DNA from 3 places in the Paenibacillus sp. FSL P4-0081 genome. Region 1 is predicted to be linked to each of the others. Evidence: riboswitches for the same ligand, from Rfam matches in the RefSeq annotation. Region 1 holds a riboswitch; each other region holds the start of a gene.
The links. A riboswitch is a leader RNA that binds a small molecule or an ion and turns the genes downstream of it on or off. The one in region 1 is predicted to bind cyclic di-AMP.
Positions count from the first base shown of each region.

Region 2: linked by a shared signal. The riboswitch ahead of P40081_RS25495 (alpha/beta fold hydrolase) and the one ahead of P40081_RS19315 (APC family permease) in region 1 are both predicted to bind cyclic di-AMP.
Region 3: linked by a shared signal. The riboswitch ahead of P40081_RS18305 (alpha/beta fold hydrolase) and the one ahead of P40081_RS19315 (APC family permease) in region 1 are both predicted to bind cyclic di-AMP.

Region 1 is NZ_CP009280.1:4,567,809-4,572,020, forward strand. It holds gene P40081_RS19310 (iron-hydroxamate ABC transporter substrate-binding protein) at 1-540, opposite strand, end outside; gene P40081_RS19315 (APC family permease) at 739-2,556, opposite strand; cyclic di-AMP (ydaO/yuaA leader) riboswitch at 2,685-2,844, opposite strand; gene P40081_RS19320 (disulfide oxidoreductase) at 3,071-3,505, opposite strand; gene P40081_RS19325 (DsbA family protein) at 3,502-4,212, opposite strand, start outside.
Region 2 is NZ_CP009280.1:5,967,010-5,971,221, forward strand. It holds gene P40081_RS25485 (sensor histidine kinase) at 1-675, shown strand, start outside; gene P40081_RS25490 (MerR family transcriptional regulator) at 838-1,239, opposite strand; gene P40081_RS25495 (alpha/beta fold hydrolase) at 1,625-1,969, opposite strand; cyclic di-AMP (ydaO/yuaA leader) riboswitch at 1,993-2,126, opposite strand; gene mnhG (monovalent cation/H(+) antiporter subunit G) at 2,125-2,484, opposite strand; gene P40081_RS25505 (Na(+)/H(+) antiporter subunit F1) at 2,474-2,767, opposite strand; gene P40081_RS25510 (Na+/H+ antiporter subunit E) at 2,767-3,249, opposite strand; gene P40081_RS25515 (Na+/H+ antiporter subunit D) at 3,255-4,212, opposite strand, start outside.
Region 3 is NZ_CP009280.1:4,284,916-4,289,127, forward strand. It holds gene P40081_RS18295 (carbohydrate ABC transporter permease) at 1-286, shown strand, start outside; gene P40081_RS18300 (ABC transporter substrate-binding protein) at 353-1,663, shown strand; cyclic di-AMP (ydaO/yuaA leader) riboswitch at 1,844-1,976, shown strand; gene P40081_RS18305 (alpha/beta fold hydrolase) at 1,984-2,793, shown strand; gene P40081_RS18310 (MarR family winged helix-turn-helix transcriptional regulator) at 2,907-3,593, shown strand; gene P40081_RS18315 (MATE family efflux transporter) at 3,836-4,212, shown strand, end outside.

The DNA of each region.
Region 1 (4,212 bases):
CTTGAGCAGCGATTTGCGCCAGTCCTTGCTGACTTCGTCGCCGAGTACATACGTTGGTGCAATTTTGTTCAGCTGGTCATACAGACCGTTCTGGACAGTACCTTCCGATTGTACAATAGTGAAGTCCGGTGCGAAGCTGGTTACAGCTTCGAGTGGAAGGTCATAGCTGATGGTTGGAATGTCCTTAAGCTCAGCTGCAAGGTAATCCTGAGTGCCGTTTGTCACGGACCATTGGGCAACCGGAGTCACGCCAAGTGCGACCAGATAGTCTTCCAGATAAGAAGCAAGCACACGCTGCGGGTTCGCAGGGACAGTGACTTTATGTCCCATGGCATCCGTTACTGTTTGCTCTACCGCTGGAGCTGTTGTTTCTGCCGGTGCAGTAGTGGCTTCTGCAGTTGCTGCAGGTGCCGTAGTTGCCGCAGCCCCGTTATTGGCTGCATTGTTATTTCCGCATGCGGATAATAACAACGTCGTGGTCATGAGTCCGGCCATAGCCAGCTTCATGCTTGTTGATCTTTGCAGGTTGAACGAAAACATTAATTACCCCTCCTGTATATACATTCATTATTGGTCAAAGGTGATTGCGGCCTTCGCCTCACATAAACTGATGATATTGATTCTCATTCTCTATGTCAACTAAATTATCCGATTCCATTTATACTCACCCTGCGCATAACAAAAAACGGCTATTCCCGCAACCTGCGGAAACAGCCGTTTTACATATAAAGGGTATGTCTATTTGTGCAAATGATACGGTACAGTTGCTATAACGATATCCTTCTGATTCATCAGATAAGAGCGGATGAACAAGCTGGTCTGATTATGCAGAATCGCCTGCCACCAATGCTTTGTAACAAATTGCGGAATGAGTACAGTAATGTGGTCTGTAGAAGCGGTTTTCCACTCCACCGTATCGATGAATTTCACCAGCGGGCGGATGATGCTGCGGTAACGCGAGCGGAGTACAATCAGGCGCACCCCAGGGTTCCACTCTTCCCACTTCTGTTCCATTTTGTGAATCTCTTCTTCATCGAATCCGACATATACAGCCACTACATTCTCAGTCAATGACTTCGCATAGCTGATCGAATGCAGTACTGCACGGGTGACACCGGCAACAGGTACAACCACTGTGCTTCCTTTAATGCAAGGTTTATCCGTAGCCGGACAAATACGCAGCTGATCGGCAATATTCATATAATGGCGGTGAATCCGGTGGAACACGATGATTACAAGCGGCAGGAAGATGAAGGCCATCCATACACTCGAGAATTTAGTAATAATGAAGATGAGCGTAATGGTTAAGGTTGTGAGCATGCCTACTGTATTCACAGCGAATTTGCTCTGCCAGCCCTTAGGCTTGGTTCTGTACCACTGGACCATCATGCCAAGCTGTGAAAGGGTAAACGGAATGAATACCCCAACGGCGTATAATGGAATCAACCCTTCGGTATTACCGTGAAAAGCAGCTACAAGCACAGCCGACATTACGCCGAGGAAAATAATGCCGTTGGAGAATCCCAGCCGGTCTCCGCGCACCATGAAGGCGTGGGGTAAATATTTATCTTTGGCGAACATGAACGCCAGCAGCGGGAAGGCCGAATACGCTGTATTCGCCGCCAGGAACAAGATTACTGCGGTGATGCCTTGGATGAAGAAGTACAAACCGCCGCGGCCAAAGGTAGACTCGGTAATCTGTGACACAACCGTTGCTTTCTCGTCCGGCATGATACCGTACCAATAAGCCAAAAGCGTAATCCCCGTGAACATAGCCCCGAGAATCAGACCCATCAGCATCAGCGTTTTAGCCGCATTTTTCTCAGCCGGTGCTTTGAAGTTAGGGATCGCATTGGAGACCGCTTCTACCCCGGTCAGTGCCGAACAGCCGGAGCTGAAGGCCTTAAGCAGAAGGAACATACTGACGTTCGATACCGCCGAGCCGATCTCAGGAACCTGGGCATGAGCACCGCCGGTTGCATACTTGAAGACTCCCGCGATAATCAGTACAAAGATGGAGACGACGAACAGATATACCGGAATGGCTATGAATGAAGCAGATTCAGTAACACCCCGCAGATTGACAATCGTTAAGAGCAGAATGACAGTAACCGCTATGAGTACACTATGATTATGAAGACCCGGGAACGCTGATGTGATCGCATCCGTTCCCGCCGAGGCGCTTACCGCCACCGTAAGAATATAATCCACCAGCAAAGAGCCGCCGGCAAGCAGGCCGGTATGAACCCCGAGATTGGTTTTGGCAACAATATAGGCGCCCCCGCCTTGCGGATAAGCAAAAATGGTCTGCCGATAAGACAGGATTAAGATGGCCAGCAGGCCCAATACGGCTAATGCAATTGGCAATGAGTACCAGATAGCTGTGAAACCTGCGGCCACAAGTACGATTAAGATTTGTTCTGTTCCGTAGGCTACAGACGAGAGCGCATCAGAAGACAGGACAGCCAGTGCTTTCACCTTGGATAACTTTTCATGATCGAGTTCGTTCGACTTCATCGGACGCCCGATCAATAGTCGTTTTACCTTGCTTACCATTGTAGTAACAGTTCCTCTCTTTGTTAAGTTGAAACGGCAGTACCGCGCGCTGTTTTCATAAGTGGATTTCATAAATGCAGGCACAAAAATAAGCATACGGAAATGATCCGCATGCCTTGAGTGCATGGTCATTATCCCACTATTGCTTACGAGGTTAGCTGGCGGATTCGGGCTGTGGTAGCCCTACGGTTTTCGAGTCTGCTGACCCGCTTCCGATTCACCCCGTTGGCACTCGGCCAAGTTTGGTTCCCCCGTTTTTCCTTCCGGAAAATTCAGCGCATATTCAACTTCTCACAAGGACTAATATTAATCTACAATGCCTCTTCCGTAAAGCGTTGAAACAAATGAAAAAAGAATGAAAAACAACCAAAACAACCAAATCCATGATCCGGTATGTCTTGATCTTTCATTCTCTTTCATTATCCCTTTATCGCGTGATTTTACAGCGTTTCTGCATAATAATTTACACTTAATTTAAGGGAAATAGTTACTCTTCATTCTGCCTGACGGCTTCTTACTCAGCTGCATCCTCTTTACGCCCTGTCCATAGCAGAATTGTGATTAATGCGAACGCAATGAGTGCCAGCAGCGGGATGGTGATGAATCCGAAATAATTCAGATAATCCGTGTTGCACGGCACACCGATTGTACATGGAAGCACCTTGCTGAGTGCCGGAATTTTCTGCTCTGCGTAATGATAGATCGAAATGCTTCCGCCAATCAAACTTAAGGGAAGGACATACGGGATAATGCGCTTATCCCCCCGGTAAGTGGCGATTCCGAGCAAAATCAGCTGCGGGTACATAAATATCCGCTGAAACCAGCATAGCTTGCAGGGCTCATATTTCAGCACTTCACTGAGATACAGACTGCCTGCTACAGCAACAACCGAGACGAACCAGGCCAAGTAGAGACAATTCCGGCGGCAGAATGCAGAGAATTTATTCATTGTCCAGCCACAGCTTCCGCAGCTACCTGGATTTGAGCATCGATTTCCTCCATATTAAAAGGTTCATTCACTTTGACTCCATTGACAAACAATGACGGCGTGTTGGTTATGCCGGTGTCAGTGCCAAGCTGGATATCTCTCTCCAATTCGCTTTCGTAGGTCTTGTCTTCAATATCCTTACGCAGCAGGTCGAAGTCAATGGGCAGTTCTAATTGCTGTGCCAGACTTACCAAGAAGTCCGGTGTTGCCCACTCCACCTTTTCTTCACCCTGGTTAGCATAGATGGCATCGAAGAATTTCCAGAAAGCCTCTTGATTCTGATGGTATACGGAGAGTGCCGCGAGTGAGGCTGTTCTCGAATCCGTACCAATAAAGGCCAGGTTGACGAAGTAAAAGGCTGCTTTATCCTGATTGACATACTCCTGAACGATTTGCGGTTTAATCACCCCGGTGAACTGGGCGCAAGCCGGACATTTGTAATCGCCGAATTCAACGATTTTGACTGGAGCATCTTCTTTGCCCAGCCGTGCCATTTCACTGTAATTGAAGTCAACGGGAGCCGCAGCATATCCTGTGGTTGAGCCGTCCTTCGAGGCCAGCATGAATAATCCTACAAAAATAATTACGACTAATGCCACTGTACTCACGATCAGAATTCTCGTTTTCTGCTTCTGCTGTTCCTGCTCTGCCCGGCGTTTCTCCTGCTT
Region 2 (4,212 bases), 1.4 Mb from region 1:
GAGCTGAAGTACAGAGTGCAGGCATTAATTTCGTTGAAACAATCGATTGACCAAAGTCTGCGGATGGAAACAGCCTACTTGCAGGCCCAGATCAAACCGCATTTCTTATTCAACACCATCAACTCCATTATGGCCCTGAGTGAATTTGATATGGAACAGATGCGTAATGTAGCGGGTGCATTTGCAGATTACTTGCGGTATAGCGTTGATTTCATTAATACGAATCAGCTGGTGGATCTGGAGAATGAAATTTCCCTGGTGAAATCCTATTTATTCATTGAGCAAGTCCGTTTTGGAGACAGGTTAACTGTGGTGTGGGAGATCCAGCCCGCTCTCCGTTTCAAGCTTCCTCCGCTGTCCATCCAGCCGCTCGTTGAGAATGCAGTAAGACATGGATTGCTGAGCCGGGCGAAGGGCGGCGAACTGGTGGTGCGCATATATCAGGCGGAAGCTGGCGCCTGTGTACAGATTATAGATAATGGCAAAGGGATTCCGGCTGCCGAGATTGAGAACCTCCTAAGCCTTACCCGGCATAACACCGGGGGAATCGGCTTAAGGAATACCAACCGCCGTTTGGTTCAGCGGTATGGCCAGGGTCTTCTTATCCAGAGTGAACCGGGCAGGGGCACGACAGTATCGTTCATGATTCCTCTTGATAATCATCCGGTATCTTAAGTTCCAACCAGATTTCACCACCTCATAAATCACGTCTAATGTCCGCGCATCTGGGCATTACTCCCGATACCTCGGTTACGCGGGGGCAGTGGCTGAGTCTAAGCAAAATGGACAAGCTCAAACCATGAAGCTGCCGCTCATTGAATTCGGTCCGGAATGTATTTATTGCACCTTCAAGTGGTTAAGATGATCCGCAATCCGGTTAAGCTCATCGGCAAGCGCCGCCAGGGAAGCAACAAGCAGCTGCTGTCTGTCCGGCTTCTTCGGCTCGGCGCTGATTTTCTCCATTGGCGGAGGAGGTTGCAACTCCTTCTTGTCCTCTTTGCCATACATCGGAAAGCCGTCTTCAATCAGCAGACGAACAATGGTACTGAGATGGTAACGCTCTGCACGCAGTTCACTGATCCGCTTCAGTAGTTTCAAAGTTTCATAAGGGTAAAGCACCTGGTCTCCCTGACGGGTCGCGGCTACAAAATAAGAGAAATACTCTAGCCATCTCTTCACTGTGGTCGGAGGTAATTTCGATATCGTGATCAATTCCAGCTGCGTGTAATGGCGAACCATAACATCTCTCCTCTTTCTAGTGGACTTATATATTTTAATGGTATTCGTGTTCCACGAAATAAATGTGTGAAATTACTTATTTGCGTTTTTTCGCATCAAAAACGGCCAACTGCCTGCGAAGGCAGTTGGCCGTAGATCCATCCGGATATTGTCCTCGATCCTGCCTTGACCGGCCTCCAGAAACTTGCCGTAATATTTGAGTGCTTCTTCATGAAGTGCGTGGTACATATATTGCTCTCCAGCGTGAGCCCCCCGCCGCCAAATACTTATGCACCGGGCCGATCCACTGAATATTGCAGTCCCGCCGGACCCGCCGGTTTCGCCGGAGGCTTGAGGTTACCCTTCCCTCACTGTTCAGTTCCTTGAACAACCGATCCATTCAAAGTCATAAATGACCGCACCATACTCTGCTGCAATTTCCTTCGTGCGGTCTGTCGAGCTGGGCGAGCACAGCACCACCGGAACAAGCTACGATTACAGCCCTCTCTACAGCCAGAGCGTCCAATAACAGCTTCAAATCTTCACAATGTGTGTCTACGATCCGGCTAATCTCCACATCCATTTTACCGGACTGCCCGTTCCCTCTTAAATCGAATACGATTACTTTCGCACGCTTGCTGAAATAATCCGCTTGCGGCTCAAACAGATGATGGGAGGTCGAATAATCATGAATAAAAACAATAGGCAGACCGTTGCCCGACATCTCGTAATACAGCGACGTTCCATTCACCTTCAATATGCGGCATAAACAGTGCATCCTCTCATGAACGCTTGCGGGGTTAGCTGCCGGATTCGGGCCTGAAAGTAGCCCTACTCGTTTTTCCCGAGATTCACCCCATATAACCTGGTTCCCCCGCTTCCTATAAGGAATTCAGCGATTAAGTATTATTTTGCAGACGTTTCCTGACTTTCTTCCCCCAGGACCTTCAGATCATCCTGTACGCTCCCCTTCCACAAGGGGACTCCTGAACGGTAGGCTGCCCGGCCATTTAAATGGCCTGCCACCGGTGAAGTGATGAATACAAAAACAATCGCCAGCAGCAGCTTGACATTAACCGTTCCGTCTTTAAACCAAAAGTACAGGAAGCCTCCTGTCAGCAGACACAGCACCCCGAAGGTTGCACTTTTGGTGGCCGCATGTGAACGCAGGTACACATCAGGCAGCCGGACTAAGCCGAAGGCACTTAAGCCGCAGAAGACTGCACCCATCACCACAAGAATGGAGCTAATCAGTTCACCTGTCATTCGGGTTCCCTCCATCCTCTATAACGGCTCCCCGTTCAATATATCTGGCCAGTGCCGTTGTTCCAATAAACGTCAGAATACCGATAACCAGAATAACTTCAAGAAAGTCCTGGGTATCCAGCAGCATACAGAAAACAGTGATCATTGCGAGTACATGAATGCCTATCGTATCGAGCGCGGCAACCCTGTCTGATCGGGTTGGCCCTTTCAGGAGACGGAACAGGCATGCCAGCATCGCCAGCGCCAGAATGATCATTGCCACGGTTAGCATAACCTGGATCATTACCGGGTCACCTCCATAATCGCTTGTTCGAAAGTGCCTCTAATCTGCGCGACAAGCAGCTCTGCATCTTTAATATCAATTGCATGAATGTACAGCGTCCTGCCATCCTTCGAAACATCAAGAGTCAGGGTTCCCGGCGTCAGACAGATCAGGCACGATAACAGCGTAACCTCCCAAGCCGAGGTCAAGGCAGTCTCATAAGCAAAGATACCGGGACGTATAGCCAGCTTTGGACGGATGATATGGCCGATGACCACGAAATTCGAGACCGTAAGTTCACGGGCAAAGATCAGCAGAAGCTTCAGTATAGCCCATATACGTATGAGATAGAATGGCCGGGTCCGGGCCAGGGATTTCGTCAAAATCAGCAATAATATAATACCGATGACGTAGCCGGCTATGAAGCTTGAGCCAGAGCCATCGTTATTTATCGCCATCCACAGAAAGGCAATCAACAGATTTAAGAGGAATTGTAGGGCCATCTTCTCTACTCCTTCATTATGGCTTCAATGTACCGCGCAGGTGACGCCAAAACCTCGCCTGCCTGCGATACATAAGCATAGACGGACTCGGCACCGACCCCCATAGCAATCACAAGCAGCAGGAGTCCGGCGGCAATAGCCGATGCAGCCTTCAAGTTCACTCTAGGCAATTCATTCACCGGTTCATTTCCCCAGAACGCCAGCCTGAACACCTTCATCAGGGAATACAGCACCAGTAAGCTCGATCCTAGTCCAATTAAGGACAACGTCAGCATTCCCTCAGCCAGAGCTCCGCGGATGATCAGAATCTTGCCGGCAAACCCGCTCAGCGGCGGAATACCTGTCAGGGCAAGAGCAAGGATAAAGAACATCCAGCCGATGAACGGATACCTTTTAATCATCCCGCCCATACTGCCTAGCCGGTCAGTTCCGGCTGCGGATATAATCATCCCGCCCAGAATAAACATGAGTCCCTTGGCCAGCATATCGTGCAGCAGATAGAAGACCGCCCCATTCAGTGAATCTGCAGTCCCTGCAGCGAGTCCAAAGGCTACAAATCCAACGCTGATAATGATGTTATAATTCAGAATCCTCGGGATATCCTTATAAGCGACTGCCCCCAGGCTGCCCAGAATCATGGTAGCAGCAGCCATCCAGGCAATCCAGTCATGGGTGAAGCCGGGATCGTTAACAAACAGCAGCGTGAAGGTGCGGATGATTGCATAGAGTCCCACTTTGGTCAGCAGTGCACCGAACAACGCTCTAACAGCCGCCGGAGGCGCACTGTATGACCCTGGAAGCCAGAAGAACAGGAACAGCCCTGCCTTTAGGGAAAATACAATCAGGAACAAAACAGCAATCACATTAAGCACGCCGCCTTGTCCCGCTTCAGCGATACGCTGGGACAGGTGTGCCATGTTGAGTGTTCCTACTGCTGCATAGAGATAAGCTACCGCTGCTACA
Region 3 (4,212 bases), 280 kb from region 1:
AATCATCTGCACGATCATGATGCCTGCCGCTGTGCCCACCTTGTCCACACTCGCGCTGCTGACGTTCATCGGGACGTGGAACAGTTACTTTTTCCCGCTCGTATGGACCACAACGGATGCTGTCCGAACCTTGCCGCTTGGAATTCAGAAGCTTCAGGATGTGGAGGGGCTCAGCCCGCAGATCGTGATGGCCGGGAATATGATGCTGATCGTGCCGATTCTGCTGGTCTTCCTGATTGCACGCAAGCAGATTATCAAAGCGTTCACCTACATGGGAGTGAAGTAGCGGGAATACCCTGCGGCCTTGCATGTTGAATACCAAATACAGCAGTTCATGGAGGAGAAACGAATAATGAAGGTATGGGGAAAAAGAGTAACTCCGCTGCTCGCCACTGTTGCACTGACCACCGTTCTTGCAGGCTGTGCCACCACCGAAGCCGAATCCAGTATAGCGGCCTATGAGAAAGGGGATTCCGTTACCGAGCTGAACTTCTGGACCTCCGCCGTGGAGGATGTAAATCAGAATCTGGTGGACCAGTTCAACGAGACCAAAGGAGCCGAGCTGAATATCCATGTGAATGCTGAATATCAAGGCGATTACTGGGAAATGCAGCAGAAGATTAACGCTGCAGCCATAGCGGGTACGCTGCCGAATGTTTTTATTGATGAAGTGGCGATGACTAAGGGCTTTGCCGACAGTGACATTATTGCCAATCTCGAACCGTTCATGGAAACGGACAAGTTCGACACCTCGGATTTCAAAATCGGCGACCTCGGCAACCTGTATCTGGGCGAGGATCTGTATGCCTTTCCCCATATGCGGAGTGTTCCCGTGATGTATGTAAACAAGACGCTCGCCGCTAAAGAAGGGCTGGATCCGAACGGACCGGCGACCTTTGCCGAACTGGAGGCCTATCTGCAGACCGCATATGATGCTACCGGCCAGCCGCCGATGTACCTGTTCAACTATGACTTCTGGGTGATGGAGGCGCTGTTGCATTCGTACTCGGATACTAATGTGGTCAATGAGGATGAGACGAAATCCAATATCAACAGTGAAGGCGCAGTGAAGCTGATCTCCTTCATTGAGGATCTGGAATCCAAGGGACTAATCAAAGTACTCGGGGTCACGGACAAGGATGCCTACTATGCCTCCATTGCCAATCCGGGCACAGCGCTGATCTTCTCCAGTGTCGGCGGCTACAAAACGTTTGCCGGCATGGCCGCGGAGAGTGGAATTGATCTCGGCGTATCCATGATTCCTGCCGGAGAAGACGGCAAACGGGGCGTTCCGGTCGGCGGATCGAATACGTATCTGGCGAATACGGGAACGGATAATGAGAAAGCAGCCGCTTTTGAATTCATGAAATGGCTGTCGGATACCGAACAGGCGGCGTATGCTTCTGCCAATACGGGATATCTTCCGACCCGTCTAACCTCCCTGGACACAGACCTGATGAAAGAGACCATTGCCGCCTTCCCAGGCTACAAGGTCGCTTCCGATGAGCTGGAATTCAGCAAAATGCGTCCGATGACCGGTACGTACCATGAGATTGAAGATCTGATGGGCACACGCATCAACGATATCTGGCTGGAGAACCTGCCAATTCAGGACAGCCTGGACACGCTCGCCAAAGAGGTGGATGACATCCTGAACCGCTGATTATAGATGATGTTTAAAGCAAGCAGAGCAGTGAGTCTCCGGTAACGGGAGAATCGCTGCTCTGCTTTTTGGGTTCACTGCGGCTGGTTTCTGCGCGTGTTGGGCAAATTCACCTAAGCTATTCATTCATAGACGAATATGGGCTATACTGAAGTTTCTGTTAATCTATATCCGCAAAAATATATGTAATCGCTGAGTTCCGTAATGGAAGCGGGGAAACCAAGTTTTCTGGGGTGAATCTCGAGGAATCGAGTAGGGCTACTCTTCAAGCCCGAATCCGGCAGCTAACTCCGTAAGCGACATGAGAGGATGCACAGGTAATGCCGTATATTGACGTCAATGGAACTACCCTCTATTACGAGGTGTCGGGCAGTGGTCTGCCCATTGTTTTTATTCATGATTATTCGACTTCACATCATCTGTTCGAGCCTCAGGCGGAGTATTTCAGCAAGCGGGCGAAAGTGATCTTGTTTGACCTAAGAGGGAATGGGCAATCCGGTAAAATGGATGTGGAGATCAGCCGGATTGTAGACACGCAGTGTGAAGATCTGAAGGGATTATTGGATGGACTGTCCGTAGAACGGGCCGTCATCGTAGCTTGTTCCAGCGGTGCTGTGCTTGCCCAGAAATTCGCCTATCTGAATCCTGAACGGGTAATTAATCTGGTGTTGGTGGACAATTACATCCTAGGAGATTGTACGTCCAAAGGCAGCAAAGTGCTGGAGCTCTTTCAAATCTGCGCATGGGCCGCCCATTATCTTCCGGCTGAAATGTTCATCCGTTCTTTGCGCATTACATATAACAAATGGCTGTCTGCGTATCATATTCTGAGAAGAGAGCTTGTCCATGAACGGACAACAGAATTGATTAAACAGCGTCTGGCACTAAGACATACGGACAGCTACGGGTTTGCACTAAGGCTGCAGGTTCCCGTTCTTTGTGTATCAGGCAATCAGAATGAGCGGGTTCTGGAGCAGGTGAGACAAACAGCGGCCAAATATCCGCTCGCCACGCTGGCAATACTGGAAGATGCCATGTATCCCAGCCATTTATGTCAGCCGCAGCACTTCAACCGGCTACTGCTTGATTACCTGAAAGACCAGCAATGCTTCCAGCGGAAAATTTATTAACGGCACCTGTAGAAAATCTTTGACAAGTATAACAGGTACCGTTATAATAAATTCAACAGGTACCGTTACATTGATTGACAGGTACCGTAAATATATCCCTGGGAGGATTCATAATGAATATGAATGCTGAATTGTACGACAAGCTCGCCAAGCTGCAATGGCTGTTGCAGAGACAGCATCTGAAGAACCACGCCGCTGTTGGCCCTATGGCAGATACGTCACGGGGACAAGGCAGGATCATGGCGTTTCTCCGGATGAAGGACGGAATCAGCACGAAGGATTTATCCTATATGCTGGACATTCGTGTATCCTCGCTCAATGAATTGCTGGCCAAACTGGAGAAGGCCGAATATATTACCCGTCAGCCTTCCGAGACAGATAAACGCATCATGCTGATTTATCTGACGCCGAAAGGGCGGGAGGAAGAGGGCCAGGAGGTTGAGGGCGGCAGCATATTTTCAGTCCTGTCTCCAGAAGAACAGGCAGCCTTCGGTGAATACCTGGTCCGCGTCATTACAGCCTTAGAAGAAGAACTAGGAACAGATGCAGACCGTGATGTAATGGCTATGTGGATGGAGGCCGCTAAGGAGCGCATAGGATCAGAGGAATTCGACAAGCTGATGGCCATGCGCGGACAAATGAGCAGAATGTGGGGAAATATGGATGACGGACGCTTTAGCGGAAGATTCCCCGGATTTGGCCGGGAAGGTCAAGGCGGCGGCATGAACGGCTTCGGCTGGCCTTCCAGAGATGGTAGAGACGGCTCGAAGGACAACTCCAGTGATTCGGATGACAAGTAAGTAAAGCATTTCCTATTAGCAGCAGCGGCGCTGTCTTTCCCGAAGAACTGAAGGCAAAGGCAGCGCAATAAAGATTTTACCAAATACAGTCTGAAACTGACGATTAGTCAACACCCGCTTACGAGACCCGTATTGTCATTTGTTACGGGTTTGTTTGGTGCGGCGCAAAGTTCGCAATCAATTTATAGTTAGAATTCTAACTAATATAGAGACTAACATACAGGAAGAAAGTGGTGAACCGCATGGATACAGAAAACCTCCATTACTTTGAAAAAGCACCGGTTGCAAAAGCCGTAGCGCACTTCGCAATACCAATGATGCTTGGAACGTCAATGAGTGTCATCTATTCCATCCTGAATGCATTTTTCATTGGAACGTTAAATAACACTGCCATGTTAACCGCACTTGCCTTAACCTTACCGTTATTCGCGGTCATTATGGCGCTGGGTAACCTGATTGGTGTCGGCAGCAGTGCCTTCATTTCCCGTTTGCTGGGAGAGAAAAATACGGCTGATGTTAAGCATGTGTCTGCATTCGCCTTTTACAGCAGCCTGGTTCTCGGTCTTATCGCGATGGCCGTCGGCCTGCCGCTCATTAATTCTATCGTACATGGCCTCGG